Regions from separate parts of the Williamsia sp. MIQD14 genome, predicted to be linked through region 2. Evidence: predicted binding sites of a transcription regulator. Region 2 holds the regulator's gene; each other region holds the start of a gene.
What was found. Region 2 encodes LexA, which represses DNA repair genes until DNA is damaged. Its sites were predicted from a motif close to CGAACANNTGTTCG; they were not measured.

Region 1 (7,455 bases), on a different contig from region 2:
GACGTGCCTGGGCGGGTCTCGCGGCCTGGATCGCCGTCGCCGGGATCACCCCGACCGGATGGGTGTTAGCCGTCGTGGTGGCCGTCGCCGTGGTTCTGCCACGGCCGCGCGTGCTCGGCGGTGTCGCTGTGATCGGGGTCGTGACGAGCCTGCCGTGGACCGTCGCCGCGGTGCTGTCGACCGCACCGGCCACGTCCGACACCGCGGCCGTGGCCGCGTTCGCCGCGCGCGCCGAGACCGGCCTCGGGACCCTCGGCACCCTCGCCGGCCTCGGTGGCATCTGGAACGCCGACGCCGTCCCGTCGAGTCGCACCGGGGTGTGGGCCCCGGTCGCGACTCTGTGCCTGCTGGCCGTGGTGGTGATCGGGTGTGTCACGGTGCGGCGCCGGTGGCGTCGGGTCCGAATGATCGGGGTCACCGCGACACTCGCGGCGGCGGTGCTGGTGCTCGTCACACTGGCCGCGACCGCGCCCGGGCAGGCGGTGCTGCGCGCGCTCGTCGACACCGTGCCCGGCGCCGGACTGCTCCGCGACACCTCGAAGTTCGTGGCGCTGCTCGTCCCGTTCTTCGCGATCGCTGCCGCCGCGGCGGTGCAGACGATCGGGCGCATGGTGCCCCGGGGGCTGGCCGCGACGTTCGTCGCGTTGCTGGTGATCGCACCGCTGCCCGACCTGGCCGCCGGCGTGGGCGGCGAGGTGCGCACGGTGTCGCTGCCCGCGGACTTCGCCGACGTCGCTGCCCTGGTCCCGGCCGACGCCGGCGACGTGGTGGTGCTGCCGACCGGGTCGAATCGGCGCTACCCGTTCACCGACGGCGTCGTGTCGCTCGACCCCGCCGCCCGTGTGTTGCGTGCGCCGGTGCTCGCGACCGGTGAGCTGTTCGTCGACGGTCGGGCGGTCGACACCGCGGCCGACTCGCGGGCCGCCCGGGCCGAGGCGGTCCTCGCGCGCGGCGGGCCCCCGACCGACCTGGCGCGACTCGGGGTCGGCTGGGTGCTGGTCGAGGCGGTCGGACCCGAACAGTCGTCCCCGACGCTGCGGTCGTCGCCGGTGGTCTACCGCGGTGATCTCCTCACCCTGTACCGCGTGCCCGACCCCGTCGTCGTGCGCGCCTCGACCACCGACCGGGTGGTGTCGTGGGCGGCGCATCTCCTTTGGCTGGCCGTCATCCTCGGCGGGGCGTGCGTGGCCGGGTTCGGCCGAGTGGCCCCGCGTTCGGGTCGGCGGCTGTTCTCATGGGGGGCATGGAGAGCACCGACACCGCCGCCGACGTCGCCGCGATCTGCCGGCTGAAGTACCGCTACCTGCGCACTCTCGACACCAAACGGTGGGACGAGTTCTCCGCGACGCTCACCGAGGACGTGACCGGCGCGTACGGGACGTCGCTGACGTTCGACACCCGCGAGGGCCTCGTCGGTTTCATGCGCACCTCGCTCGGCACGGCCGAGATCATCACCGAACACCACGTGGGGCACCCCGAGATCGACATCGATCCCGGCGGCGACACCGCGACCGGACACTGGTACCTGCAGGACCGGGTGATCGCGCCGAGCGCTCAGTTCATGTTGTTCGGCGCGGCCGTCTACACCGACACCTACCGACGGACCGACGACGGTTGGCGGATCAGTTCGACCGGCTACGAACGGACCTACGAGGCGACGGTCTCGCTGGCCGACGTCCCGAGCTTCGGGCTCACCACCGGCCCGGCGATATGTCTCCCCGACGCCGCCGCCGACAGCACGGAGCCGACCGCATCGGCGGTGGCCGACCACGTCCAACCCGACACCCGCTGACGTCCCGCCTCACCCAGCGTGCGCCGACGATCGGGGTCGGCGAGCAGTTCGGCTGTGGCGCAGGCGAGTCCGGTCGATCGGGCGGTCTCGCCGCCGTCGACCAGGAGACCGGTCACACCGTCGATCACCGAATCGGTGAGCCCCCGCGACGTGCGGTACCCGATGGTGGGCACGGCATGCTGGGCCGCCTCGATGACGGCGAGGCCCCACCCTTCGGTCCGCGAGGGCATGAGGTGGATCTCGGCGCGCGCCAGCAGCTGGTGTTTGGTCGCCTCGTCGACATGCCCGTGGAAGGTCACGTGATCGACGATGTCGAGCTCGCCGGCTTTCTCGCGAAGGCGATCTCCCCACCAGCCGTCGCCGACGACGTCGAGGTGGACGGCGATGTCGCGGGCACGCAGGTGTGCCACCACCTCGAGCGCGTCCTCGATCTGCTTGTGCGGCACCAGCCTCGACAGCACCACGAGGCGGTGGCGGTCGGGGTCGACGGGCAGCGGCGTGGTGTGGGGCACCGGGTCGGCCCCCGCTCGCACGATGGCGACCCGCTCCGGCTCGACGCCCAGGGCGTGCAGGTCGCCGGCCGAGGGATCGGAGACGGTGAGGTACTGCCTGCGCCGATGCACCCGCGGCGAGATGCGTGACTCGATGAGCCAGCCGACCGCCCCGAGCAGCCGACCGGCGACGGGCCACTGCGCGCGGTGGCAGTGGTGCACGAGGACGACGACCGGTGCGCGGGTGACGGCGGCGGCGAAGAAGGGGATGCCGTTCTGGGTGTCGATGACGGCGTCGGGCGAGAGCCCTGCGAGGGGCCCGAATCCGAGGCGTCCCGCGACCATCGCGCCGAGCGCGCGCGGATACACCGACAACCGGCCGCCGCCGCGCGAGATGGTGATGCCGTCACGGACCTCGCGCCGGGCCGCACCGGGGTATCCGGCGGTGCGCAGCGTGACCTGCACGCCGCGCCGTGCGAACTCCGCGCCCACACGTTCGAGGTAGCGTTCGCTGCCGCCGCCCTGGGGGTGGTCGCTGTCGCGCCAGCACAGCAGCAGCACCTCTGCGGGCAGGGACGCGGAGTGGCTGGACACGTCTGCGAGGGTATCGGTCGTTAGGGTTCTGGCGTGTCCGCCCCGCCCCGGTCCCCGTTCGCCCGTCGCGCCACCCTGCGCCGCGCCGCCGGATTGCTCAACGACTTCCGGTACGAGCAGACCGACCCCGATCGCTTCTACTCCGCGCTGGCCCGCGACTCGGTCGATCTCGTGGCCGACCACCACGGCGACCTCGACGGTGCGGTGATACTCGACGTCGGCGGCGGTCCCGGTTACTTCGCCGACGGGTTCCGCGCCCTCGGTGCGCGGTATGTGAGCGCCGAACCCGACCCCGCCGAACTCCATGCCGCAGCACTGCCGCACCGCGCGACAGTGCGCGCCTCGGGGATGGACCTGCCGTTCGCCGACGGCGCGTTCGATGTCTGCTTCTCCTCCAACGTCGCCGAGCACGTCCGCGATCCGTGGCGCATGGGCGCGGAGATGCTGCGCGTCACGCGTCCCGGTGGCACCGTGATCCTCAGTTACACCCTCTGGTACGGCCCGTTCGGCGGCCACGAGATGGGCCTCACCCACTACCTCGGTGGCGCCCGCGCGGCCCGCATGTACACCCGACGCCACGGGCACCCACCGAAGAACCTCTACGGCACCAGCCTCTTCCGCGTCACCGCCGCCGATGGACTCCGCTGGGCCGCAACCGTTCCCCCCGACGCGGCCACTCTCGTCGCCGCGTTCCCCCGCTACCTTCCCCGATGGGCCTGGTGGGTGATGCGCGTTCCCGGTCTCCGAGAACTGTTGGGCAGCAACCTCGTGCTGGTGTTCCGCTCAGGCGGCGTCGAGTAGCGCCCGTATTTGTCGTTCGACGGGACTGACGGGTCGGTCGTGGTGACCGGGTGGCGCGGGTGCTCGGGAGGCGTGACTGTGCCCGGTGGGGGTGGTGAGTGTGGTTGTGTGTCTTCCGGTGTCGTGGTCGGTGACGACGAGCCAGCCGGGGTTCTGTTTGGCGCGGTTGTGGCTGACACACATACCGCTGCCGTTGTCTGCTGACGTCTCGCCGCCCCGTGAATGGGGTTCGGCGTGGTCGTATTCGGCGATCGGTGCGTCGCAATACGGGATGCGGCAGGACAGGTCACGGACGTCGAGGAAGTGCTTGAGCCCGGCCGGGAACAGGCGCGCGGTGGAGTCCATCGCGACCAGCGCTCCGCTCGACGGCGCTTTGTAGAGGCGGCGCAGTGTTGAGGCCGTGTCTGCGTCGAGGGCGGTGGACACCACCGCGCGCGCAGTGTCGGCGGGGATCGGGCCGTAGCCGGTGACCTGTGCTGCCGCAGAGCTGTCACCGAGGAGGACCTCGTCGGACATCACCAGGTTCACCGCCACGGGCAGTGCGCCTGCGGTCGCGGCGCCGGTGACGCGTTCGACGAGGGCGTCGGCCATCACCTGCGCGTGGGTGCGGTCATCGCCGCCGACGGTGGCATCGGCGTGCTTCTTCAGCGAAGCGAACACCGAGATCCCCGACACCAGCGGCAGCAACGCCGACAGCCGCACCATCCCGTCGGGAGCCGGTCGGGTACTGACGCGTCGGTCTGATGGCGCCAGCGCGTGACGATCGACGACGGCCTGCGGATCGAGTTCGTAGGCAATCCTCTTCACCTCGGCGTCGAGTGCGCGGTCCCCGACACCGTCTAGTAGCGAGGTGTCGGCGCAGATGCGGCGGTCGATCTCGCCGCGATCTTGTGCGGTGAGATGTGCGGTCTCGCGCACCAGGATCGTCGCCCGCCACTCGGTGAGCGCACCCGACGCCAACGCAGCACGCGTGTGCGGCATCTCGCGCATCAGCGCCCGCGCGAAACCGAGATACCGACCACCGGCCGACCCCGACGCCTTCCGCGCCAACGCCACCTCGGCGGCCAACCCACGACCCTGCCGAGCCGCGGGTACACCCACCGCACTCTCGGCCTCGACACGCAACTCTTCGAGCCGCATCGTCTCGACCGCCTGCGCCGCAGCACATCCCGCCTTGATCGACTCGAGAAGGGAGATCCGATCAATCGCGGTGGCTTCATCGGCGGCGTCGGGGACATCGGTGAGACGCGACAGAAACGATTGCAGTGCAACCACTGTCGCGTCCTGCATCGCTGTCATGATTCCCCCGAATCAACTCTCGAATGTAGGTTCGAGTGTATATGCGCCCACCGACAACCGCCACGACGATCGTCGTCCTGTGGACAACCTTGGACACGAGATGACCACGCGCACAGGCCGTTCGAGACTCTCCGGATCGAGCACGGGCAGAAAGGGTCAGCTCGCGGGCGCCTCACAGCGCAGCAGACCGGTCGACGAGGTGGAGGTGTTCAGCACCTTGCCGTCGCGGCTGATCGTGCATGTCAACTGACCCTGGAGAACCACCGCCGTCAGCGACGGCGTCACCCCGACATCGACGGCCACCGACCAGGGCGGAGTGATGAGTCGCGGGGTGATCTTGAACGTCTGGCCGGCCGAATAGGTCAGTCCGAGAACCTGACCGTTGCCGGTGATCTGGTAGAGGATCTGACCCGGGGTCGGGGTCGCCGTCGTCGACGGCTCCTCCGTGGGGATCGCGCCACCGGGGAGGTCCGGGACCAAAGAGTCGTCCGGCGCCGTGACCGACGTGCTGCCCGACGCCGCCAGATCGTTGTCGCCGTCATCGCCGCTGTTGTTCACCAGGAAATAGCCGGCGACCAACGCCACCACCAGGAGCAGGGCCACCACCGCGGCGACCAACCACAACGTGCGGTTCGAGTTGCCACCACCCGGCGGCGTCTCCCCGTACTGGGGCGCGCCGTACTGGGGCTGGGCGTATTGGGGTTGCCCGTACTGCGGCTGTCCGTATGGGGGCTGTCCGTACTGGGGCGCGCCGTACGGTTGCTGCCCGTACTGGGGTTGCGCATAGGGGTCCTGCGGGTACGGCCCCTGCGTATACGGCGCCTGGTCGGGGTCAAAGGCCTGGGTGGGCGGGTTCTGTCCCACCGGATCGACCGGACGCCACTGATCGCCCGCTCCGGGATCCTGCTCTCCACCGGGTCGTTCGGTCATCTCGCGGCCTTCCTCGTCCACCGACGCGCCGTCGGGTCGCCCACCAGTCTGCCTGTCCGGGCCCATCCGCCTCCCGGACACCGACGATTCGACGCCGGGACGCGACAAATCGGTCTTCGCCACGCCAACCGGTCCGAACTCTGATCAGGTGGTCTCACTCATTCCGTTATCACCGGCAACTAACAGTAGGGGTCCTCATGCGCCGCCAACTCGCCCTCACCCTGGCCGCCCTGGCCACGTCCGCGGTCGTCCCCACCCTCGCCGTCACCGCGAGCGCCGATGCCCCTCCGTCACGAACGCCATCACCGCATCCACCGGTATCCACGGCCACCCTCTCGTGGGCCGCAGGCCGCGCGGATCGAAGACCGGTCGCGTCGCCGCGGGCAGCACCTCGACCAACTGGGCGGGCTACGCGCAGACCGGGTCGGCCGGACAGTTCAAGACCTCCACCGCGTCGTGGACGGTGCCGAAGACCTCGAGCACCTACCCCGGCTACTCCTCGACGTGGGTCGGCGTGGACGGCGCCGCCAACAGCTACCTCACACAGACCGGCACCGAGGCCGACGTCGTCAACGGCAAGGTCTCCTACTACGCGTGGTGGGAGGTGATCACGCCCAGCGATCCCGCGCCGGAGACCCGGTTCAGCCGGTTCCCGATCTCTCCCGGCGACGCCATCACCGCGTCGGTGGTCACCAACGGCACAACCTCGACGATGACGCTCACCGACACCACCACCGGTCAGACCGCGAGCAAGACCGCCGCGTACACCGGCCCCGGCGCCTCGGCCGAGTGGATCCAGGAGGACACCGACGTCAACGGCTACATCTCCACGGCGCCCAACTGGGGGTCGGTCACCTTCCGCGCCATCACCGTCAACGGGGCCTCACCGGCGCTCACCGCGAGCCAGTCGATCGACATCGTCGACGGTCAGGGCACGCAGGAGACGCAGACCTCGGCACCCAGCGCCACGGCGAACGGCTTCACCACCACCTGGCTCGCCACCGGCACCCAGACCTACACCGGCTGATCCCCCTACCGCGCAGCGTCTCCCAGCGTCGCGAACCACGCCCGGACCTCCGACACGAAGAGCTCGGGTTGTTCGAGGGCGGCGAAGTGGCCACCACGATCGACCTCGTGGAAGTACCCCAGGGTCGGGTACCGCTTCGCCGCCCACCGCTGCGACGTCCGGGAGATCTCCTTCGGGAACATCGAGATCCCCACCGGCACGGTGATGTTCGGCCACGTCGGATGCTGTGCGGCCTCCCAGTAGATCCGGGCCGAGGACGCCCCCGCGGCGGGCAGCCAGTACATCATCACCTCGTCGAGCAGCTGGTCGTGGGTGAGAATCGACGACAGGTCGCCGTCGTGATCGGTCCACTCCCAGAACTTCTCGACGATCCACGCCGCCTGACCGACCGGGGAGTCGACGAGGCCGTAACCCAGCGTCTGCGGCCGTGTCGACTGCTGCTTCTGGTAGCCGGTGCGGTACCGCCGGTGCTCGGACATGTCGGCGAGGATCTGGCGCTCCTCGGGAGTCGGCTCGTCGTC
Region 2 (7,455 bases):
CGTAGCGAACCGGTCGCGGTCGGGCTGGCCCGGGAGGTCGGTCGCCAGACCGGGGTCGCGGTGTCACCGAACGATTTCGATCCGGCGGCACTGCCGCGCCACCTGCGGATGACGTACGCGGCGGTCGCCGACGACGGATCGGTCGTCGCCACCGCCGAGTCGCTCGCCGGACTCCGCGAACTCGTCGGGGGCTCCGGTCCGTCGGTGCCGTCCGGCGGTGGTTCCCGCGCGCTCCGGGGTGCTGGGTCCACGGCCCCCACGCCGACACCGATCACCGAGTGGACGGCCGCCGGCATCGGCACCATCGCCTCATCGGTCGTCGAAACCGTTGCCGGTCAGCAGGTCACGAGTCATCCCTACCTGATGGTGGTCGACGGTGGTGTCGTACGTGCTGTCGCGACCACGGCAGCCGAGGCGCAACGGCAGACGCACCGCGCCATCCGACGCCTGCTCGAGATCTCGATCCCCGCGCTCAAGCCCTCGGCGGCCGGTCAGTTGCCGGTCGCGGCGCGCCTGGCGTTGTCGCAGAGTCCCTACCGCTCGATCGACGACCTGCTGCGCGATTGCACGCGGGCGGCGATCGGCGATCTCACGGGGCCGACCGCACAGGTGCGCGACCCGGCGGCTTTCGCGGCGTTACGGGCCGCCGTCGCTCGTGACGCCCCGTCGGTGGCCCGTGCCGCCCTCGCGGCCGCGGCCGATGTGTTGACCCGTGTCGCGCCGATCCGCGCCGAGCTCGATCGGCTCGGTGCGGCTCCGGCCGTCGACGATGTGACCCGACAACTCGACGATCTGGTGTTCGACGGGTTCATCGGCGCCACCGATGCCGAACACCGAGCGCGTGTGGCGGTGTACCTCGACGCCATCCTGGTGCGGCTGGGCAGACTGCCCGCCGCGACGGCGACCGATGCGCGGTCCATGGAAACGCTGGATCGTGTTCTCGACCGGTGGGCGGAGGTGGTCGAGCGGGCGACACCGGCACGGCGCGTCGCCCTCGGGGAGCAGATCCACTGGATGGTGGAGGAGCTACGCATCGGGCTGTTCGCCGAGCGGATCAGACCCGCCTACCCGGTGTCGGAGCAGCGGATCCTACGGGCGATCGACGGGCTCGCCGGCGGCACCGACGGAGGCGGTGGCGGCGCGCGACGGTGACGCCCGCAGGTCGTCGATCTCGCGCTGGAAATCGTCGACCGATTCGAACGACCGGTACACCGAGGCGAAGCGAAGGTAAGCGACCTCGTCGAGCTCGCGCAGGGGTCCCAGAATGGCCAATCCGACCTCGTTGCTGGGGATCTCGGCCGATCCGGAGGCACGCACGGCGTCCTCGACCTGCTGGGCCAGAAGCCGCAACCGGTCCTCGTCGACAGCGCGGCCCTGGCAGGCGCGGCGCACGCCGAGCATCACCTTCTCCCGACTGAACGGCTCGGTGACCCCGTTGCGTTTCACGACGGCGAGCACCGCACTCTCGACGGTGGTGAACCGGCGACCGCAGTTCGAGCACGAACGGCGGCGGCGGATGGCCTGTCCCTCGTCGGCAACCCGCGAGTCGACCACTCGGGTGTCCTCGTGCTTGCAGAAGGGGCAGTGCATCGACGTGTCCTCGAACCTGATCCGCGGGCGACGCGCGTCGAGGACGAGCCCCGTGGCGTCACAGGGTCCGAGGTGGACCCACGGTCGCGAGGATACCGACCCGGGTCGAGCGTCACACACCGGTCAGTTCCGGTAGAGGGGGGCGAGCAGCGGTTGGCCGGCGGTCAGCGCCGATCCGCTCATGTGGTTGAGCTCCTTGATGTCGGCGACCACGGCGGACGTCGACCGGTCCGGGGCGACGCGCGCGGCGAGCTCACCCAACGACTCCCCGCCGCGGACGTGGACGACCGAGGTCCCGGCGATGGGGGCGGCCGTCGACTCGGTGGCGGCCGATCCGCCGAGCACGACCGCCCACACGGCGACCGCGAGAGCGATGCCGGCGACGATCGCCGCGCCCCATCCGATGGGTGCGGGCCGACGCGACACCGGCGCGTGACGACGTCCGTCGGCGCACAGCACACCGGCGGGGCGTGCATCGACCGGCCGACCCGAGGGCCGCCGGCGAGCGGGCACAGGGCGCTGCGCCGGCCGCGGCGCGCGCTCGACGGTGCTCCCGGAGGGGCGGTACCCCGTGTGGGCGGTGGTGCTGCTGTGACGCGTGAGAGTCTGATTCATGACGTGCTCCTCATCGACCAGACGTTCGAGTGAACGTGTGTTCGATTTGTATCACGCGGCTCCGACAATGTCCCGACACGGTCGAACAAATGTTTGAAAGTTGTTATCCGCTGCACTACTGTCCCAGGTGACAGCAGGTCCGCGCGTCGTCCGAACCGTTCGAACAGACCGGTCGGGAGCGGGGCCGCGACAGGAGGGACACCGTGTCCGACACCACCGTCACCACCACCGAGTTCGCCGACGGCCCGATCAGCGAGGCCGATCTGACCCCCCGGCAGGCGAAGGTCCTCGAGGTCATCCGTGCGTCGGTCCGCGAGCGCGGTTATCCCCCGAGCATCCGTGAGATCGGCGACGCGGTCGGCCTCAACTCCACGTCGTCGGTCGCCCACCAGCTGCGCACCCTGGAACGCAAGGGCTTCCTCAAACGCGACGCGAACCGCCCCCGCGCGGTGAACGTCCAGGACGCCGATCCCGGCGACGGCGGCGGCTCCGACGCACTGTCGCTCCCGACGCCGACCTTCGTCCCGGTGCTCGGTCGGATCGCGGCCGGCGGGCCCATCCTCGCCGAGGAGGCGGTGGAAGAGGTGTTCCCGCTCCCCCGCGAACTCGTCGGCGACGGCGCGCTCTTCCTCCTCCGCGTGGTCGGCGAGTCGATGATCGACGCCGCCATCTGCGACGGCGACTGGGTGGTCGTCCGCCAGCAGAACGTCGCCGACAACGGCGACATCGTCGCGGCCATGATCGACGGCGAGGCCACGGTGAAGACCTTCAAACGCACTGACGGACACGTGTGGCTCATGCCCCACAACCCACAGTTCGACCCCATCCCCGGTGACGAGGCGGCCATCCTCGGCAAGGTCGTCACCGTCATGCGTCGCCTCTGATCGCCCGCCCACACCCCGCAGAAGCCATCTGACCACGCCGCGTGTCACACTGGTTCCCCCGCTCGGGGTGGACGACAGGAGACGTGATGGGCGCACAGCGATTGGTCCTCGACGGGGCAGTGGTCGTGGTGACCGGTGCCGCCGGCGGCATCGGACGTGAGGTCGTCCGCGAGGTGCATCGTCGCGGGGCCCGGGTGGTCGCACTCGACCTCGTGCAGTCGGCTGTCGACGACGCCGTGCGCGGACTCGACCCCGAACGCGTGCTCGCCGCGCAAGCCGACGTCACGGTCCCGGCGGATCTCTCCGACGCGGTCGATCGCGCCGTGGATCGGTGGGGCCGGATCGATGTGGTGTTCGCCAATGCCGGTATCTCCAGCGGGGATTCGGCCGACACCGTTGCCAGCGTGGCCGACGGCGTGTTCGAGCGGGTCATCGGCGTGAACCTGATGGGCGTCTGGAACACCGTGCGCGCGGCGCTGCCGCACATCATCGAGGCGCGCGGCCACGTCCTGATCACCTCGTCGACGTACGCCTACCTCAACGGCATGGTGAATGCGCCCTACGCGGCGTCGAAGGCTGCCGTGGAGCAGATCGGTCGGGCGTTGCGAAGCGAGCTGGCGGCCCATGGTGCGACGGCCGGGGTGCTGTACCCGGGATGGGTCGCCACGCCCATCGCCGACGTCGCCTTCGGCAAGGACGAGCTCGCCACCGCATTGATCAAGCGGGCGTTCCCGCGGCCGCTCCTCACACCGATCAAGCCCCGCCGTGTGGGGCTCGCGGTCGCCGACGGCATCGAGACCAGGTCACCCCGGATCCAGGTCCCGCGGCGGTGGATCCCGGTGGCTGCGCTGCGCGGCATCGTCAACCCGCTCTCCGACGCCGCGCTGCAGCGCGACACGACCATGATCGGCCTCGTCCGCGAGGTGGAGGACCGCGCGCACCGGCGGTGAGGTCAGCCGATCCGCGACGTGATCAGCCGTGGAGGGCCGCCGCGGCGGCGACGCGCGCGTCTGCGGGATCCGCGGTCGCCAGGGCCGCCCTGGCCGCGGCCCGGCACTGCTCGGTGGTGACCTGGCCGAGCGCGGCGCCCACCCCGGCCGCGGCCGCGGGCGCACTCGACAGTGACGTGACGCCCATGCCCACCAGCACGCAGGCGAGCAGGGGGTCGGCGGCGGCCTCGCCACACACACCGACCGGTTTGCCCGTCGCCGAGCCCGCCGAGGCGACCATGTGGATCAGCGCGAGAACGGCAGGCTGCCACGGATCGGTGAGGTAGGCCAGTTCGGCGGACATGCGGTCGGCCGCCATCGTGTACTGCGTGAGGTCGTTGGTGCCGATCGACACGAAGTCGACCTCGGCGAGGATCGACGGCGCCAACAGTGCGGCCGAGGGGATCTCGATCATCACGCCGGCGACGAGGCCGCGGTTGCGCACCTTCGCCGCGAAGTCGCGCGCCTCGGTCGCGGTGGCCACCATCGGCGCCATCACCCACGGGGACGACCCGGTCGCCTCGGCGGCGGCCGCGATGGCGTCGAGTTGCCGGTCGAGCAGACCGGGATTGCCGAAGGCCACGCGCAGACCACGCACACCGAGGGCGGGGTTGGCCTCGGTTCCGTTGTCGGCGAACAGCAGTGGCTTGTCGGAGCCGGCGTCGAGGGTGCGGATCACGATCTTGGCGTCGGGCTCCCCCGCGGTCGGCACGAACGCCTCGATGACCTCGCGGTAGAGCGCTGTCTGCTCGGCGGCGTCGGGCTCCTTCGCCCGATCGAGGAAGGCGAGCTCGGTCCGGAACAGACCGACTCCCTGCACCGGGAAGTCGGTGGCCGCGCGGGCGGACACGCCGTCCTGGACGTTGGCGAGGATCGACACGTCGAGACCGTCTGCGGTACGTCCCGGTCCGCTCCACCGTGACACCAGCTCGGCTGCGTCGCGGGAGCGCGCGACGGCATCGCGGGCGGCTTCGGCATCGGGGCCGACGGTGACGGTGCCCGCCTCGCCGTCGAGCATGACCGGGGTGCCCGCGGCCACCGACGTCAGCGCGCCGACGGCGACGACGCAGGGGATCCCCAACTGCCGGGCGATGATCGCGGTGTGACTGGTCGGTCCGCCCAGACGAGTGGCCAGGCCGCGCACGAGGGCGGGGTCGAGCCCGGAGGTGTCGGCGGGGGCGAGGTCGTCGGCGAAGAGGATGACCTCGTGGTCGGGCTGGGCCAGACCGGGTTCGGGATCGCCCGCGAGTTCGGCGAGCACCCGGTCTCGGACGTCGAGCAGATCCGTCACGCGCTCGGCCATCAGACCACCGAGCTTGGTGAACAGGGCGACGAACTGCTCGGTGGCGTCGACCGCCGCGTTCGGGGCGGGCGATCCGGCGCGGATGAGCTTCTCCGCCGAGGAGATCCAGCCGCGGTCCTGCGCGAGCGCCGCGGTGGCCGAGAGGACCTCCGACGCCACACCGGTGCCCGCCGAGGCACGGGCGCGTAGACGGTCGGCGACGGCCGCCGCCGCGGCGACGAACCGCGCGCACTCGGCCTCGACATCCGCCGGCGGGGTTCCCGGGCCGGGAAGCGCGGGTCGCTCACCCGGCCACATCACCGGCGCGAAGGCCACCCCGGACACCACCGGTGTCCCGGTGAGGACCGTCGGAGCCGCGGGGTCGGTGGACGTGGTCACGTCCACCGTGGAGAGGTCGTTCGCTGTCGCGTGGGGAGCCATGGGGTGCCTATCGATCGTTGCGTCTCGGCCGATCATCCGCCGAGACGTCCCGGGGGACTCGCGACGAGGTGATTGTCATTGCGGTGTTGCTCTGTGACTCAAATTACAAGAAAAGCTTGACTTGTCAACATATCCAGGCGTAAACACAACGATATCAACATTCAAAGCCACACATTCCAACCGAAACGGGGACGCGTGTACGCCGAAGAGCGACAGCAGGCCATCGCCGACCAGGTACTCGCCCACGGTCGCGCGTCGGTGACCGCGCTGGCCGAGGAATTCGATGTCACCAGCGAGACCGTGCGTCGTGATCTCGCGTCGCTCGAGCGGGCCGGATTCCTCCGCCGCGTGCACGGGGGCGCCGTCCCGGTCGACGCCGTGCGGGTCACCGAACTCGGGGTCGCCGAGCGTGCCGATGCCCATCCCGACGAGAAGGAGCGCATCGGCACGGCCGCATGCCGCTTCGTGCCGTCCGACGGCGGCAGCCTCGTGATCGACGCAGGCACCACCACCGTGCAGGCCGCAGCCCGACTGCCGCGCGACCGCGGTCTCACCGTGTTCACCAACTCTCTACCCGTCGCGGCGTCGGTCGCCGATCACCCCGGAGCGCAGCTGCATTTCCTCGGCGGCCGCATCCGCGGGCTCACCCAGGCCGCGGTCGGGCCGGCACCCATCACCGCGCTCGCCGCGTTCCGTGTCGACGTCGCGTTCATCGGCACCAACGGCATCACCGAGCGGCACGGGTTGTCCACCCCCGACCCCGACGAGGGGGCGGTGAAGTCGGCCATGATCGCTGCGGCCAACCGCGTTGTAGTGCTGGCTGATTCGTCCAAACTCGGCGCCGAGGACATGACCCGCTTCGCCGGCCTCGAGCAGGTGGACGTCCTCATCACCGACGACGGCATCGACCCCGTCTTCTCCGCCGAGCTGTCCGCCCGCGGCGTCGAGGTCGTGATCGCATGATCGTCACCGTCACCGCCAACCCCAGCGTCGACCGCACCATCGTGCTGCCCGGCGCGCTGGTCCGTGGATCGGTCACCCGCGCCGCCGACGCACGTGTCGAGCCCGGCGGCAAGGGCGTCAACGTCTCCCGCGCCGTGCAGATGGCCGGCGCGACGACGACCGCGATCCTGCCCGCACGCGCCGGTGATCCCCTGCTCGTCGGACTCGATGCCGTGGGACTCGATCACCGCACCGTCGAGGTCGCCGTCGATGTGCGCAGCAACCTGACCATCACCGAACCCGATGGCACCACCACCAAGCTCAACCTGCCCGGTGCGGTGATGTCACCGGCCGAGCTCGCCGAGATGACCCGACTGGTCCTCGAATCGGCGACGCGCGCGACCTGGGTGGCGCTGTGTGGATCGCTGCCGCCGGGGGTGCCCGACGACTGGTACGCCGATCTCGCCGACCGGCTGTCGTCGCTGCCCTGTCGGGTCGCAGTGGACACCTCCGGAGCGCCGCTGAGCGCGGTACGCGCGGCCATGCCGGCCGTGTCGGTGGATCTGCTCAAGCCCAACAGCGAGGAACTGTGCGAGATCACCGGCGCAGACCTCGCCACGCTCGAACAGGCTGCCGACGCAGGCGATCTCGGTCCCACGCACGACGCGGCACGCGCCCTGCACGACCTCGCCGGGTGCGCCGTCCTCGCGAC
Region 3 (7,455 bases), on a different contig from region 2:
CTCGGCCGGGCAGTTGCCGCGGATCAGCGTGCCGATCTGCTCGCCGCCGAGGTACCAACCGGTGAACGGCGGCATCTCCCAGATGGAGGAGTCGGTGAACAGGGACACGATGGCCTCGACGTCGTAGTCCTGGAAGGCGGCCACGTAGCGCTCGAGCGTCTCGCGTTTGGTCGCCTCGTCCGGCTCGGTCACCGAGTCGCGTTCGGGTGCAACCTCTTTGAGCTGAGCGCGGGCCCGCTGCAGCAGGCTGTTGACGGTCGCGACGGTGAGACCGAGGGTGTCGGCGACCTCAGCGGCCCGCCACGCGAGGACGTCGCGCAGGATCAGGACGGCCCGTTGACGTTCGGGCAGGTGCTGCAACGAGGCGATGAACGCGAGGCGGATCGACTCGCGCGACCCCACCACCTGCGCGGGGTCGGCCGATTCCGGCGGCGCCGCGGTGTCGTCGGCGTAGGGCTCGAGCCACGGCACCTCGTGGTCCTGCAGCAGCGGGGCCTCGGGGTCGTAGGCATCGCCACCCAGGCCGCTGGGGAGCGGGCGGCGCTTCCTGGACTCGAGCGCGGTGAGGCAGGTGTTGGTGGCGATCTTGTGCAGCCAGGTCCGCACCGACGCCCGCTGGTCGTAGCCCGCGTATCCGCGCCACGCCCGGATGTAGGTCTCCTGCAACAGATCCTCGGCGTCGTGGTGGCTGCCCATCATGCGGTAGCAGTGCGCCATGATCTCGCGCCGGTAGGGCTCGATGATCTCGAGGAACTCACGGTCGGTGACCGTCTGAGCGGATGTCTTCGCTGCCGGTGCGGTGGGCTGGGCTGTCATGCGTGCCAGGGTACGAACAATCGGACAGCTGCGCAGCGGTTACGGGGACCAGAAACCGGCGTGCACCGCGCGGGCCTGCGGGAGGTCGACGGGGCCGCGGACCTCGACATCGTGCACCCCGCGGGCGAAGACCTCACGGCACGGGAGGTCGAGGACGGGGTTGGCCGGATTGGCGCCCGCGAGCTCGCGCAGTTCCGACTCGGCCAGCGCGTAGACCACCGCTCCGATGCCGGCCCAGTAGATGGCACCCGCGCACATCGCGCACGGTTCGGTGCTGGTGTACATGGTCATGGTCGACAGATCCTCGCGGCTGATGCGACCGCCGACCGTGCGCACGAGGTTCGTCTCGGCGTGGCCGGTGGGATCGCGATCGGTCACCACGGTGTTGAGGCCGCTGCCGACCACCGTGCCCGACCGACCCACCAGCACCGCCCCGAACGGGTGGTCGCCACTCGCACGAGCCTGTTCGGCGAGGTCGATGGCCTGGAGCAGGAAACCCGAGTCGTCCACGTCCCCGACCGTAACAACATGCGGTTGGATTGCGTCCGTGTCTCGCAACCCCGTACTCACCCGAGGATCCGGTGTCCCGGTGCTGATGGTGCACGGTTGGGCCGTCGACCACCGGATCATGCTGCCGCTCGACGAGTCGTTCGCCGCGCACTCCGGTGGCTGGCGTCGGGTGTTCGTGGACCTGCTCGGGTTCGGGACGGCGGCCGGGGGCCCGTCGATATCCCACGCCGACGACATCGCAGCCGACCTGGACGACCTCATCGACCGCGAGTTCGGTGGTCGTCCGTTCGCGGAGGTGGGCAGCTCGTTCGGGGCCGGCCTGGCCCGAAGGCTCGCGGTGTGCCGACCGGAACAGGTTCTCGGAGTGGCGATGCTGTGTCCGACCGCCGAACCCATCCCCTCGCGTCGTCTTCCCGAGGCACGGGCGGTCGAGGTCGCCGAAGGCCTCCTGGCCGGCCTCACCGACGCCGACCGCGAGCAGTTCACCGCGGTGACCACGCGACAGACCGCCGACGTGTGGCGTCGGTTCGAGCAGTACGTGCTGCCGGGTCTGCGCGCGGGCAACCCGGACGTCGCCGAACGGATCCGGCCGGCGCTGTCACAGTCACCGGAGGCGATGGGCCCGCCATTCCTCGGACCCGTCCTGATGATGCTGGGGCGCAACGACACCGTCGTCGGCTGGCGTAATCAACTCGATCTCGCCGAGCACTATCCGAACGCGACCGTGGTCATCGCCGACCGGTGCGGGCACAACATCCATCTCGAACACCCTGTTCTCACCCACCACCATCTCCACTCCTGGCTCGACACCCTCCCCGTCTGAAGAAAACGGCCGGTCGGGTGGTCGTGCTGACTGTGTGGAAACGGCCGTCGAGTGGTTGTGCTGACTGTGTGGAAACGGCCGTCGAGTGTGCTCACCGCCTGGCGTGACCCGGCCGCGAGACAACGCACACTCGACGACCGGCTTCCGCACCGTCAGCGGCAGTACAACGCGACCAGACAACCGAAATACACCAGCCTTCAACACTATTCACTGAAATCAACCTCCCGCGTTTCGAACATCCGTGCTAATCTGGGATGTACAGAACCACCTGGGGAGGGGGGCAGTCCGTGAACGATCTCTTGGCGAAATACGCTGCCCTCGAACAACTCCTCGACCAGATGAACGACGACTCGTCGGACAGCTACGACGAGGAGACGGTCGCCGAGGTGGCGATCCGGCACGAACGGATCGCGCGGCGGTTGGAGGCGATCGGTAACCGCCGCATCATCGAGGTCTCCGACCGCGACGCGTACCGCACCGTCGGATGCGTGAACCTCACCGAGTTCCTGCAGACGAAACTGCGCATCACACAACCGAAGAAGCGCCTGACACAAGTGCAGGCGCTGGAACCGATGCACGCGATGACCGGTGAGAAACTCCCACCGGTCTGTCCGAACACCGCACGCGAACTCGCCGCCGGAACCATCGGCCCCGACCACGTCCACGCAGTCCTCGACGTGATGAACAAGATCCCGACTGCGATCGAACCCGATCACCGTGCCTTTGCCGAGCAGACGCTTGCCGAGTTCGCGACCACGCTCACGCCGAAAGAGATCGCCGCCGCCGGCGTGCGCATCCTCGCCCACCTCGACCCCGACGGCCGCTTGACCGACGACCGCGATCGATCACGGAATCGAAAACTCAACCTCGGCTGCCAGGATTCGCAGTTGATGCCGAAGTTGACCGCCACGTTGGATCCGATCACGCGTGCCCTGTTCGACGTGGTTCTCGCCAAGTGGGCCGCGCCCGGGATGAACAATCCCGACGACGATCAATCACCCCGGGGCGATGGCAGTGAGATCAGCAGCGATGTGGTGCGTGAAGCGGCTGACCGTGATTGCCGCTCGCAGAGTCAGCGCAATCACGATGCGCTGAAAGCTTTGCTCGACGCCGCAGTCAACGGTGGACTCCTCGGCGGATCGCATCGTGGACTACCGCCGCAGATCATCGTCTCCATCACCGATGCCCAACTCCGCGAATACGCCGGCGTCGCACGTACTGCGACCGGGAGCGACCTCCCGATCAGCGATGTGGTGACTCTGGCCGCTGACGCCCAGCCGCATCTCGCGGTGTTCAGCGACGTCACCAACGAGCCGTTGTTCTTCGGCCGCGGCAGGCGCCTCGCCTCACCAGCACAACGGTTGATGGCCTTCGCGAAGTACGGCGGCTGCAGCAAAGACGACTGCCCGGTCCCGTTCGCGCACACCGAGATGCACCATGCCGAAAACGATTGGGCCGACGGGGGACTCACCGACGTCACCGATCTGGCACCGGCCTGCGGTCGCCACAACCGGGCCGTCGGGACCGAACCGCATCAGTGGACCACCGAGAAGATCACCGACGGACCCGACCGCGGCCGTTATGGCTGGCGCCGCAACACCGACCCACCCGATGCCCTGCGCGCCAATCATCTACACCGGATCGACGAACTCCTCGAGCGATACCGGAACCCACCTGACGCCGTCCCTGTGGTGAGTCGGGCGTTCGCCATCACCTGGCCGCGGGCTCACCTCTACCCGGCGGCCTGATCTGTGGTGGTGTTCTACCGCCGCTGACTGTGCGGAAAGCCTTCGCCGAGTGTGCGCTGCTCTTCTCGCCGGTCACTGCGCGCTGCCAGCACACTCTGCTCGACTTTCCACCCACTCAGCCGTGCCGGCTTTCCACACACTCAGCCAAGCCACTTCCGACTGCGACGACGCTGCGACCTTCCAGAGCGTCAGACGGCGGCGCTGGGCGGCGGGGGCGTACCGCGCAGGACGAAACGGCCGATGTGCTGGTACTTCCACCGGACCGGGTCGTGCAGCGTGTGGGTGCGGGCGTTGCGCCAGAAATGCGACAGGTTGAGTTCGTCGGCAGCGCTGCGTGTTCCGCTCACCTCGAACAGCGCCGACGACACCTCGGTCGCCGCGCGGTCCGACACGATCTCCGCAGCGCGAATCCAGTGCAGTCATACCCCAGGAGCAGTCTTGCAAAACGGGGGGAGTCGGCGTCGGCACAGGGAAGGCGAACGGGGTGTGGGCCAGTGAGGCCAAGATGACCCGATCAGCGTCTAACGGCGAATCTCGGTGCTCGGCCGAACCCGCAGCGCACCGAAATCCTAACGGTGATGTTCTGTGACTTTGTCCGAAGACTAGTGTCAAACGCTGTCAACTTCGGTCATCCGAACATACGAAACGAACCGGGATCTGCTTCAATCTGGACGAAAGGCTGGATGATGAGCGCTCAAGAAGCGTGCAGTCTGGACGGGGGGATTACAGTTGGGCAAGTTCATGGGCGCCACCGCGCTAGCAATGTTTGCAGCGGCGCTGCTTGTCCTAGCGCCAGTATTCTTTCCTCTGTCATGGACGCTCGCCATCGCAGCCGCATTCGCCGAAATAGTTCTTCTTATAATTTATTTGTTCCTAAGGTGGAAAAAATCCCTTCGCTCGCGATTAACGCTAAGTTCGGCGCCCACTAACACTAGCCATCTGGTCGCCGACGCTAGCAGTGTTGCCTCGGCGCTTTCGACTGATCAGGCTAGGATGCATTTGCGCCTATTATCTAGGGACAGAGCGCTAATCAACCGGATGTCGGAACGCGTAGAGGTGGGCGAGCGCGAACTGGCAGTCACGTCGTCCGTAACAATGTCCGTCGGTCCCGAAGAAATCAGGAAACAAGATATCATTCCCGTACTTTTTGTTCCGCGGGGGCAGTTAGCCCATGATTTAAATGTATTCGATTCAGGTGAGGTTAGAATCTCAACTGTTACTCGAGATCGGTTAGCTGTACATACGGTCGCCTCAATTCAGCGTCTAGCAATGGACGCGTCGGTCGACAACCGTCTGACAGAAAGACCGGCACTCAATCTGACAAAATTCGCGAATAACCTGAGCCTGTCCGAGATCCTAACGTCTCTGCTTACGTCGGATACGCCTAACGAGGTCGAGGACGTACAGAAGGTTACGTCGCATCTCGTCGGTGTGAGTCCCGACTTGTTGTTAGCTGCCGAGGTTGTTCGCACGCTAGCCCAAAACTATGCAATTGGTGTTGAGGCGTGTCGTCTCGTGCCTGAAAGTAATCCTCTTTGCAAGTGTGTCCAGCATAGATTTACCACCAGACAACAAGTAATACCCCGCCCGACCGGCGTAGCCCGGTCGAATCCGGTCGATGTCATACGAAAGCTGACGGGAGTAAATCCCCCGAACGTTTACTGGAGTCTCGACAATGCGGCATTCGCGCAAAGCTACCATCTTCAAGTCGTGGGTCCCGGTGGGACGTATCTCGGCGTTCACGATATCCTGGATAAGGATCGGCCGAATGCGGGTACGGCCTCGCTGGTGGGAATAAACGGTAAAGTTCAAAAGCGTCTGGGACAGACTAGTTCGCAAATCTACTTTCGGGGAACAGACAGGCTTGAAGGAAAGATCCTGGCGAGCCAGTTCTACGAGCGCATTCCGGGGTCGGTAGGTGTCGCCAGCATCATCGCGCTTGCTGCGCTGATGCTTATCGGTATTTCGATGTGGATCCGGTTGGGAAATGGAAGCGCGTCCGGCACGGACTTGGTTGCTGCCCTTCTTGCCTTCCCCGCTGCTTCTGCTGCCTGGTTGGGCATTACGTCGACGAATCGACTTGTCGGAGACGTTCTCATTTCGAAAGTATCTTCCACCTTGACAATTATATGTTCACTTGCCGCGTGTTGCGTCTACCTCTTCGCTAACAAAGACGCATGCAATCTTGAAAATTTCGTGACTTGTGTTCGTAGCGGCGATCTGTCGATTCGCGGATGGGCAATCCTGTTTTCGATACAAGCGGTGAATTGTGTCACTATAATTGGAACCTGGATGCTTAGGGGCTGGGTGCAATACAAACTGCTGACGCGTTCTCTGTAAGAGGGGTTAGCTCGACTTTGTGTACGCTATAGTTAGACTGGAAAGGTTCCTAAGTGGCTACTCAAACGCGGATAGACGGAGCACCTCGGCACAGGGGAGGCGACTCCCTAACTCCTCCTCCCGGTTGGTCGGCGCCAGACACGTGGTCTGCCGTCGGCCGCGTACCACCGTCAGAAGCGGAGGTGGACGCGGCGATAACGATTCTAAAGGGATCCGGCCCTTCCGTAGCCTCGCAAAAAGATATTGCGAGGCGGATCTTGTCGGAGCATTTTGCGGCGCGGGAGTCTGGGCGGACAGAGGTTGATATCGATATTCCAACCGAATTGTGGCCGTCGACTGATGGGCACCTACCCGTTTAGATCGGTGCTGTCAGTCGCCGCATCGACGTCCTGTGACTGTGTGGCTGGCCCAATCCACTGCATCTGCACGGCCCGCCCGTTGGGCATTCGTGGGCAGCGCGAGCGGGCGTAACGCTCGTCGGCGACGCCGCGCATCTCATGCCGCCGGCCGGCGACGGAGCGAACCTCGCGATGATCGACGGCGCCGATCTGGGGCTGGCCGTCGCGGCGCATCCCGACGACCTCGATGCGGCGATCGCGACGTACGAACAGACGATGTTCCCCCGCAGTGCGGAGGCGGCCAGCGAATCGGCGGCCATGCAGGAGATGCTCTACGGCGAGAACGCGCCACACTCGCTCGTCGAGTTCTTCACCGGTGCCGCGACGCCCGCGAACTGAACCCAGGGAGCGTCAGATGACGGCGCTGGGCGGCGGGGGCGTCCCGCGCAGGACGAAACGGCCGATGTGCTGGTACTTCCACCGGACCGGGTCGTGCAGCGTGTGGGTGCGGGCGTTGCGCCAGAAATGCGACAGGTTGAGTTCGTCGGCGGCGCTGCGCGTTCCGCTCACCTCGAACAGCGCCGACGACACCTCGGTCGCCGCGCGGTCCGACACGATCTTGGCCGTCGCGACGGCCGTGGAGGCCTCGGCGGCGAGCAGTCGCGGGTCGTCGGGCGAGGTGATGGTGGCGTCGACCGCACGCGCCGCGGCGTCGAGCGTGGCCTCGGCGGTCGACACGAGCACCGACAGCTCGCCGAAACGCTGCACCAGCAGTGGGTCGTCGATGGCGTTGTCGACTCCGGCCTCGAACCACGGACGTGACTCGGTCCGTACGAAATCGACTGCGGCGTACAGCGCACCCGCGGCGATGCCGGTGTCG
Region 4 (7,455 bases), on a different contig from region 2:
CCGGTCGTGACGGGCGGCTCTTCGAGCCGCTGGTGGGTGCGGTGGCCGAGGTGATCCCCATCGTGGAGGTGTTGCGGCCGGGCCTCATGCTGCTGCCCGCGGCCGGCGCGGCCCGCTACTTCGGGGGTGAGGAGGTGGCGGCGGAGAAACTCATCGACGTCGTCTCGGCCTGCGGGGCGGAGTCGTTCACCGGCGTCGCCGACGAGCTGTTCACCGCCGTGGTCGCCGCACGGCACGGACAGATCGTGCCCACCGGTGGCGACGTCGACTTCCTCGCGCCGTTGTCGATCGCCGAGCTCGGTGCCGAGCCCAGCCTGTGCGGTGACGACCGGGAACACCTCATCGATCTGCTGTGGCGGTTGGGTGTGCGCACGATGGGCGCCTTCGCCGCGTTGTCGGTGACCGATGTCGCAACACGTTTCGGCGCCGACGCCGTCGTCGCCCACCGGGCCACCCGCGCCGAGGCCGGTCGGTCGGCGTCGGGTCGGCCACCGGGTGCCGACGTCGTCATCGACCACGAGTGCGATCCGCCCATCGACCGGGTCGATGCCGCGGCGTTCGTCGGTCGCCGACTGGCCGACGAGCTGCACCGTGCGCTGATGGCGGCGTCGGTGGCCTGCACCCGGCTCACCGTCCACGCCTCCACCACCGGTGGACAGCATTCGTCACGCACCTGGCGGTGTGCCGAGCCGTTGACGCCGGAGGCCACCGCCGACCGCATCCGGTGGCAGCTCGACGGATGGCTCAGTGGGAAGGACTTCGGCAACCGACCGGACTCGCCGATCTCCCGTCTGCGACTGGAGCCGGTGGAACTCGTCGACTCCGGGGCCCTGCAGTTCGGTTTCCGTGGGGCGGGGATCCCCGGTGGCGACGGCGAGGTGGCCGATCGGGCCCGTCGGGCACTGGTGCGCGTGCAGGGTCTCCTGGGTGGAGAGTCTGTCCGCGTGCCGGTGCGCAGCGGCGGACGTGGTGTGGCCGAACGGATCACGCTCATCCCGCTGGGGGACGAGCTGACACCGGCGTCCGATCCCGACGCCCCCTGGCCGGGGCGGATCCCCGAGCCGGCGCCGTCGGTGGTGCTCAGCGCCCCGGTGACGGTGCGCGACTGCAACGACGACCCGGTGCAGGTCACCCGGCGCGGGATGTTCAGTGCCGAGCCGACCACGGTCACCTGGGGCTCGCGGAGCTGGGATCTGCTCTGGTGGGCCGGTCCGTGGCCTGCCGACGAACGCTGGTGGGCCGCCCCCGGTGAACGGGTCGGTACCCATGCGAGAGCGCAGGTGCTGCTGAACGATTCGCGTGCTCTGCTGCTGCGGTATCAGCAGCAGGGGTGGACGGTCGAGGGTGTCTACGAGTGACCCGCGGTGCGTGCTTCTACGAGGCGGACGGGTCGTTCATGGTGCCCAGGAACACCGGCAGACCCGTTGCGGTGTCGACGATCTGGTAGACGAACGACCGATCGGCGGTGAAGGTGGCCTCCGGCGGCTGCGGCACGCCGGTCACGATCGTCATGCCGGTGGTCGCCGCGGCGACGGTGCCCCGCTCGCCCACGGTGATGACACCGGTCTGTCCGGCGCTGCTGACCTCCGCGCCGGGCGCGATGCCCTCGAGGGATCCCGGCACGAAAATCTGCCCCATCCCGAGTTCGTCCAGAACCGGACCGAGATCGATCGATGCGTCGGTCTTCCACCGCGGCACCGTCACCTCCACACGCGACGTCGGTGTCGCTGCCCGCAGAGCCCCCGACACCGCCGCCAACACACCGTCGGACAGCAACGATCGCGTGGTGGCGCCGGACGCCGGCAGGATCACCTGCATCGCGAGACCGGCTCCCGCGTAGGGGAGTTCGGCCGCAGTCCATCCGGGTCCGTTCGCCAGACGGGTCGGGAAGGTCCCGCCCATCAGCGGCGCCGACACCACCCGACCGGTCGCCGTGGTGAACGGCTCGTCACGCGTGGCGTCCGGGGTGAAGGGCGATGCCCAGGCCGCCGCCAGGAAGACGGTGGTCAGCAGGGCGAGATCGGTGTCGGGGCCGACCGACACCGGTGCGCTGGTGATCTGCCCACCGGTGTTGACCGCCACCCACTCGTTCATCGCCCGCTGGGCCTGCGGTGTCGCGAAATCGAGGGGGTACACCCCGGCATCGAAATACCGTGCGAGATCGGTGAGATACGCCCGACGCGCCGGACGGGACTGCGCGATGAACGCGCCCGCACCCTGCCGATACACCGGCGGGCTGGGCGGATTGTTCACATCGACCGTGCCCGGATCGCCGCCGATCGCGCCGAGCTGACCCAGCAGCGCCGCGATCGCCTGGGGGCGACTCGTGCCGAGCACCCGATCGATCTGTGCGCCGGCGGCGTCACCGGCGCCGGCGCGCACCATCCCGATCGCCGTCACCGCGCTCCACGGGGAGACCACCGTGTTCGGCGACCCCGACGACGGTGCTGCTGACGCCATGGCGACGCCGACGCGCCGGACCCCGTCGACCAACGCCTCGGTGGCCGCCCGCTCGGTGTCGATGCCGATCTGTGCGAATGTCACGCTCGGTGCCCTGCTCAGTTGTGCCGTGTCGGGCGGCACCGCATCGGTGGCACACCCGCTGAACAGCAGGACCGTAGCCACGGCCACCGACACGACGATCCGTCGGCGGAGGGTGCGGGTGTTCACGAGTTCGCGCCCCGGGCGAGCAGCGGCCACCGCCCGACCTCGTTCCCGCCGGTCACCGCGACGAGGTCGTCGACGAGGTTGACGGTGATGCACACGTGGTTCGGGAACACCCGGACGACCGACCCGGCCTCGGGGAGCGGACCCTCGCTCACCACGGTGGCGTGATGTTCCGACAGTGCGACGATGCGGGCGTCGGGGAGGTCGGGTAGCAGCCCGAAACCCGGTACCCAATCGGGTTTCTCGGTGCCCAGGATCTTGCTGCCGCAGTCGAGGAGGGCACGTCCCGGTTCGCGGCGGACGACCGTGGCCGCGACCGACAACGACACGTCGTCGACGTTCGCGCGTCCCAGGGCCACCTGTTGTGCGTCGTTGAACGGGTACACCCCCGGTCGGACCTCGGTCAGCACATCCGGGTGCGCGAACTCCACCGTCGGTGTCGACCCGCCGCTGCGGACGATCGGATCGACCCCGACCGACGACAGCGCGTCGGCGGCGTCGGTGATCGCGCGGGCCTCCTGCTGCGCGGCGCTCTCGCGACCGGCGGGGGAGTACCCGTGACCCGGGAAGGTGAACACGCCGACCACCCGCAGTCCGTGGGCAACCGCCTGCGCGGCAACGGTTCCGGCGTCAGCGGGGGCGGTGCCCGTCCGATGCTGTCCACTGTCGACCTCGATGAGAACCTCGACCGATTCGCGGGCGTCACCGAGCGCCTCGGCCATCGCGACCGCACCGGCCGCCGAATCGACCGTCACCCGTACCGAGGCGTCGCGCACCACCGACCGCAGTCGCGCGGCCTTCGAGGCGGTGAGCCACAGCGGGTAGGCGATGAACAGGTCGTCGAAGCCCGCCGCGGCGAACGCCTGTGCCTCACCGATCGTCGCGACCGTCAACCCGACGGCGCCCGAGGCGATCTGCCGCCGCGCGATGTCGGCGCTCTTGTGGGTCTTGGCGTGCGGACGGAGCGCGAGACCCTGCGCCGCGACCCGCGTCGCCATGTCTGCGATGTTCGCGTCGAGCACGTCGGTGTCGACGCGGACGTACGGGGTGTCTGCGGTCGGGAGTCGGGTCGGCATCACCGTGGACTCTACGACGCGCCCGTGTCGTCTCCGGGGACGCCTCGAACCGGTTGTATCTGATCGGTATCGATCGCCCTACGGGTGTTCCACGCCCCGAGGTACGTATGCTTACCGTCGGCGTCTGCAGATCGCGCATCGGGTGCGACCGACCACGGAGGTGATCGGTCAGACGGTCAATCTGAACACCGCCGATGGTGGACCGTGCCGGGGTTCTGCCCACTGGCAAGGGGCCGGTCGCGATCGTCGTCCACGGCGAGGTTGCTCTCATCGGATTGTCGTCGGAGGCACACCGATACCTCACCCGGATCGTCCGGTTGCACCAGGTGTGAGGCGGCGCATGCGGCGAACCGGACTTCGGTGAAGCGCATCACGCCGAACGGGTCGCTGCGGTTACGCTGTGGGCATGCTCAAACGATCCTTCATGGCCATTCTGTGCGGCGTGATCGCCGCGGTCGGCCTGTCGGCGACCACCACCCTCACCGCTGCCTCGGCCGCGCCGTCGTGTGCGAACGTCGAGGTGCTCTTCGCCCGCGGCACCGCCGAGCCCGCACCCCCGGTCGGCCTGACCGGTCTGTCGTTCGGACAGGCGCTGCGTGGCGCCCTGCCCGGCAAGTCGGTCGTCGTCCGCGGGGTGAACTACCCGGCGAGCGCGAACTTCCGCGATCGGATAGGCCTCGCGCAGACGGTGATCAACGGCGTGAAGGACACCCAGAACCGCATCACGTTCCTCGCCCGCACCTGCCCGCAGACCCGCATCGTCGTCGGTGGGTACTCGCAGGGCGCGGTCGTGGCGGGCTACGCGCTCGCACCGCGGGTCACGCTGCCCGCGCAGTACCGCGGCTCCGCGCCCACCCCGCTGCCGGCATCGGTGGCCCGCAACGTCGCCGCCGTCGTGCTGTTCGCGCCGCCGAGTGCCCGGTTCCTCCGCGACGCCCAGGCGCCCGCGATCGAGGTCGGCCCGCTCTACCAGGGCAAGACGATCCGCTACTGCATCGCCGGTGACACCATCTGCAACGGTGCCCCGCTGGGACAGCCGAACGGCCTGCACGTGCTGTACGCGGTCAACGGCGACACGGTGAACGCCGCCGGTCGCGTCGCCGCTCGCATCTGACGCGACCCGTGCAACCGCGGGTCCTGCCCGACGGCGCCGTGATCCGTGCCGCGCGGCCCGGTGACGAGCCGGGGTTGCTCGCCGCGATCACGGCGCTCGCGGAGTACGAACATGAGCCCGATGCGGTGCGCAACTCCGTCGACGCTCTGACCGCCGCGCTCTTCGGCGACGATCCCGCGGTGTTCGCCCACGTCGCCGAACGAGACGGCGACGTGGTGGGAGTCGCGATCTGGTTCGTCACCTACTCCACCTGGACCGGTCGTCACGGCGTCTGGCTCGAGGACCTGTTCGTGTACGAGTCCGAGCGGGGACGTGGCTACGGCGTCGCGCTCCTCGCCTCGCTCGCCGCGGTCTGTGTCGATCGCGGATACGCGCGGCTGGAGTGGACGGTGCTCGACTGGAATGCGCCGAGCATCGCGTTCTACCGATCGCTGGGCGCCCGGCCGATGGACGAGTGGACCACGCAGCGACTGGTCGGCGACGACCTCGCCGCCCTCGCGCGGCGGGGATAGTCCGCCCCCGCGATCACGCTCCACTTCCTCGACCACGCTCCACCTACATGTGGAGCGCGGCTCGACAGGTGGAGCGCGACGGTCGACCGGGGCAAGGGACCGGCGCACCCGATCGTGTCGAATATGTGTTCGATTCTCGGTACAGTCGGGTGTGGGCTGGAACGAGGGCCCGCCCACGTGGGCGGAGATGGAGCGCGTCCTGTCCGGGCGCCCGAACCAGGGCGGTCGGCCGGGTGAGACGTTTCCCGGCGACGGCAGCGACAGCCCCGCGTGGTCGCGCAAGCGGGAGCCGTTCCGGGCCGACGACGTCGAGCGCGGACGCACCAGCACCCCGTACGCCGAGTTGCACGCCCACACCTCCTACAGCTTCCTCGACGGTGCGAGTTCCCCCGAGGAGATGGTCACCGAGGCCCACCGCCTCGGATTGTCGGCGCTCGCGGTCACCGATCACGACGGGTTCTACGGGGTCGTCCGGTTCGCCGAGGCCGCCCGTGAATGGCGTATGCCGACGGTCTTCGGCGCGGAGTTGTCGCTGCAGCACGACGCCGCGCGGACCGGTACCGCCGACCCCGGCGGGCACCACCTCCTCGTCCTCGCCCGCGGGCAGGACGGGTATCGCCGGTTGTCGCGACAGATGGCGGCCGCACACATGGCCGCAGGCGAGAAAGGTCTGCTGCGCCACGATCTCGACACCCTCGCCGCCGCGGCCGACGATTCCTGGTTGATCCTCACCGGGTGTCGCAAAGGCGCCGTGCGACAGGCGTTGTCGACCGGTGGTCCCGACGCCGCCGCGGCCGAGCTCCGCGCACTCGTCGATCGGTTCGGCCGCGACAACGTCGTCGTCGAACTGTCCACCGCCGCGCTGCCCACCGACGACGAACGCAACGCGGCACTCGCATCGCTCGCCGCCGCCCACGGTCTGCACACGGTGGCCACCACGGGGGCCCACTTCGCCGCACCGAACCGGAGACGGCTGGCGATGGCACTCGCCGCCGTGCGTGCACGATCGAGTCTCGACGAGATCGCCGGCTGGCTCGGCCCGCTCGGGGGAGCGCACCTGCGCAGCGGTGACGAGATGGCCACCCTGCTCGCCGCACACCCCGAGGCCATCGACAACTCCGCACAGTTCGGTGTCGACTGCGCTTTCGAACTGCGTCTGATCGCACCGGAACTGCCACCGTTCGACGTGCCGGACGGGCACACCGAGAAGACATGGCTGCGGGAGCTCACGATGCGCGGGGCCGCCGACCGTTACGGGACACCCGCGACACACCCCAAGGCCTATCGTCAGATCGAACACGAACTCGCGGTGATCGATTCGTTGAATTTCCCGGGGTACTTCCTGGTGGTCCACGATATCGTCGACTTCTGCAAACGCTCCGACATCCTCTGTCAGGGCCGGGGCAGCGCGGCCAACTCCGCGGTGTGTTTCGCGCTGGGGGTCACCAACGTCGACCCGGTGCGCAACAGTCTGCTGTTCGAACGCTTCCTGTCGCCCGAGCGGGACGGTCCCCCCGACATCGACGTCGACATCGAATCCGATCGACGCGAGGAGGCCATCCAGCACGTCTACACCAAGTACGGGCGCGAATACAGCGCTCAGGTCGCGAATGTGATCACCTACCGCGGTCGGTCGTCGGTGCGGGACATGGCTCGCGCACTGGGGTATTCGATCGGGCAGCAGGACGCCTGGAGCAAACAGGTCAGCCGGTGGGGGCGCACGGTCGACGAGGACGAGAACCCCGAGGCCGACATCCCTGAGGACGTCCTCGACCTCGCCGGGCAGGTGTCGGGGATGCCGCGTCATCTCGGCATCCACTCCGGTGGCATGGTGATCTGCGACCGACCCATCGCCGACGTCTGTCCCACCGAATGGGCGCGGATGCCCGGTCGCAGTGTGCTGCAGTGGGACAAGGACGACTGTGCGGCAATCGGTCTGGTGAAGTTCGACCTCCTCGGACTCGGCATGCTCTCCGCGCTGCACTACGCGATCGACCTCGTCGCCGAGCACAAGGGACTCCACGTCGATCTCGCACGGATCGACCTGGGGGAGAAGGCCGTCTACGACATGCTCTGTGCCGCCGAC

Region 1: a site for LexA is predicted at 4,998-5,011, ahead of ACQ7HM_RS04015 (DUF222 domain-containing protein). Genes of this name have one in related genera too.
Region 3: a site for LexA is predicted at 2,382-2,395, ahead of ACQ7HM_RS04295 (DUF222 domain-containing protein). Genes of this name have one in related genera too.
Region 4: a site for LexA is predicted at 5,488-5,501, ahead of ACQ7HM_RS08410 (error-prone DNA polymerase). Genes of this name have one in related genera too.

Annotation. Positions count from the first base shown of each region.
Region 1 is NZ_JBPFDG010000001.1:931,318-938,772, forward strand. It holds gene ACQ7HM_RS03995 (hypothetical protein) at 1-1,292, shown strand, start outside; partial or broken gene ACQ7HM_RS04000 (nuclear transport factor 2 family protein) at 1,244-1,711, shown strand; gene ACQ7HM_RS04005 (glycosyltransferase family 4 protein) at 1,648-2,877, opposite strand; gene ACQ7HM_RS04010 (class I SAM-dependent methyltransferase) at 2,911-3,678, shown strand; gene ACQ7HM_RS04015 (DUF222 domain-containing protein) at 3,661-4,968, opposite strand; gene ACQ7HM_RS04020 (hypothetical protein) at 5,134-5,907, opposite strand; gene ACQ7HM_RS04025 (G1 family glutamic endopeptidase) at 6,245-6,934, shown strand; gene ACQ7HM_RS04030 (epoxide hydrolase family protein) at 6,940-7,455, opposite strand, start outside.
Region 2 is NZ_JBPFDG010000005.1:463,190-470,644, forward strand. It holds gene hrpA (ATP-dependent RNA helicase HrpA) at 1-1,152, shown strand, start outside; gene nrdR (transcriptional regulator NrdR) at 1,090-1,590, opposite strand; gene ACQ7HM_RS19620 (LysM peptidoglycan-binding domain-containing protein) at 1,714-2,205, opposite strand; gene lexA (transcriptional repressor LexA) at 2,409-3,089, shown strand; gene ACQ7HM_RS19630 (SDR family NAD(P)-dependent oxidoreductase) at 3,176-4,039, shown strand; gene ACQ7HM_RS19635 (phosphoenolpyruvate--protein phosphotransferase) at 4,062-5,801, opposite strand; gene ACQ7HM_RS19640 (DeoR/GlpR family DNA-binding transcription regulator) at 5,997-6,764, shown strand; gene ACQ7HM_RS19645 (1-phosphofructokinase family hexose kinase) at 6,761-7,455, shown strand, end outside.
Region 3 is NZ_JBPFDG010000001.1:995,767-1,003,221, reverse strand. It holds gene ACQ7HM_RS04310 (sigma-70 family RNA polymerase sigma factor) at 1-816, opposite strand, end outside; gene ACQ7HM_RS04305 (nucleoside deaminase) at 856-1,326, opposite strand; gene ACQ7HM_RS04300 (alpha/beta fold hydrolase) at 1,364-2,149, shown strand; gene ACQ7HM_RS04295 (DUF222 domain-containing protein) at 2,437-3,897, shown strand; partial or broken gene ACQ7HM_RS04290 (SfnB family sulfur acquisition oxidoreductase) at 4,086-4,307, opposite strand; gene ACQ7HM_RS04285 (hypothetical protein) at 4,639-6,237, shown strand; gene ACQ7HM_RS04280 (FAD-dependent oxidoreductase) at 6,633-6,974, shown strand; gene ACQ7HM_RS04275 (SfnB family sulfur acquisition oxidoreductase) at 6,987-7,455, opposite strand, start outside.
Region 4 is NZ_JBPFDG010000002.1:194,977-202,431, reverse strand. It holds gene ACQ7HM_RS08435 (DNA polymerase Y family protein) at 1-1,358, shown strand, start outside; gene ACQ7HM_RS08430 (serpin family protein) at 1,375-2,700, opposite strand; gene ACQ7HM_RS08425 (alanine racemase) at 2,667-3,743, opposite strand; gene ACQ7HM_RS08420 (cutinase family protein) at 4,150-4,857, shown strand; gene ACQ7HM_RS08415 (GNAT family N-acetyltransferase) at 4,866-5,369, shown strand; gene ACQ7HM_RS08410 (error-prone DNA polymerase) at 5,521-7,455, shown strand, end outside.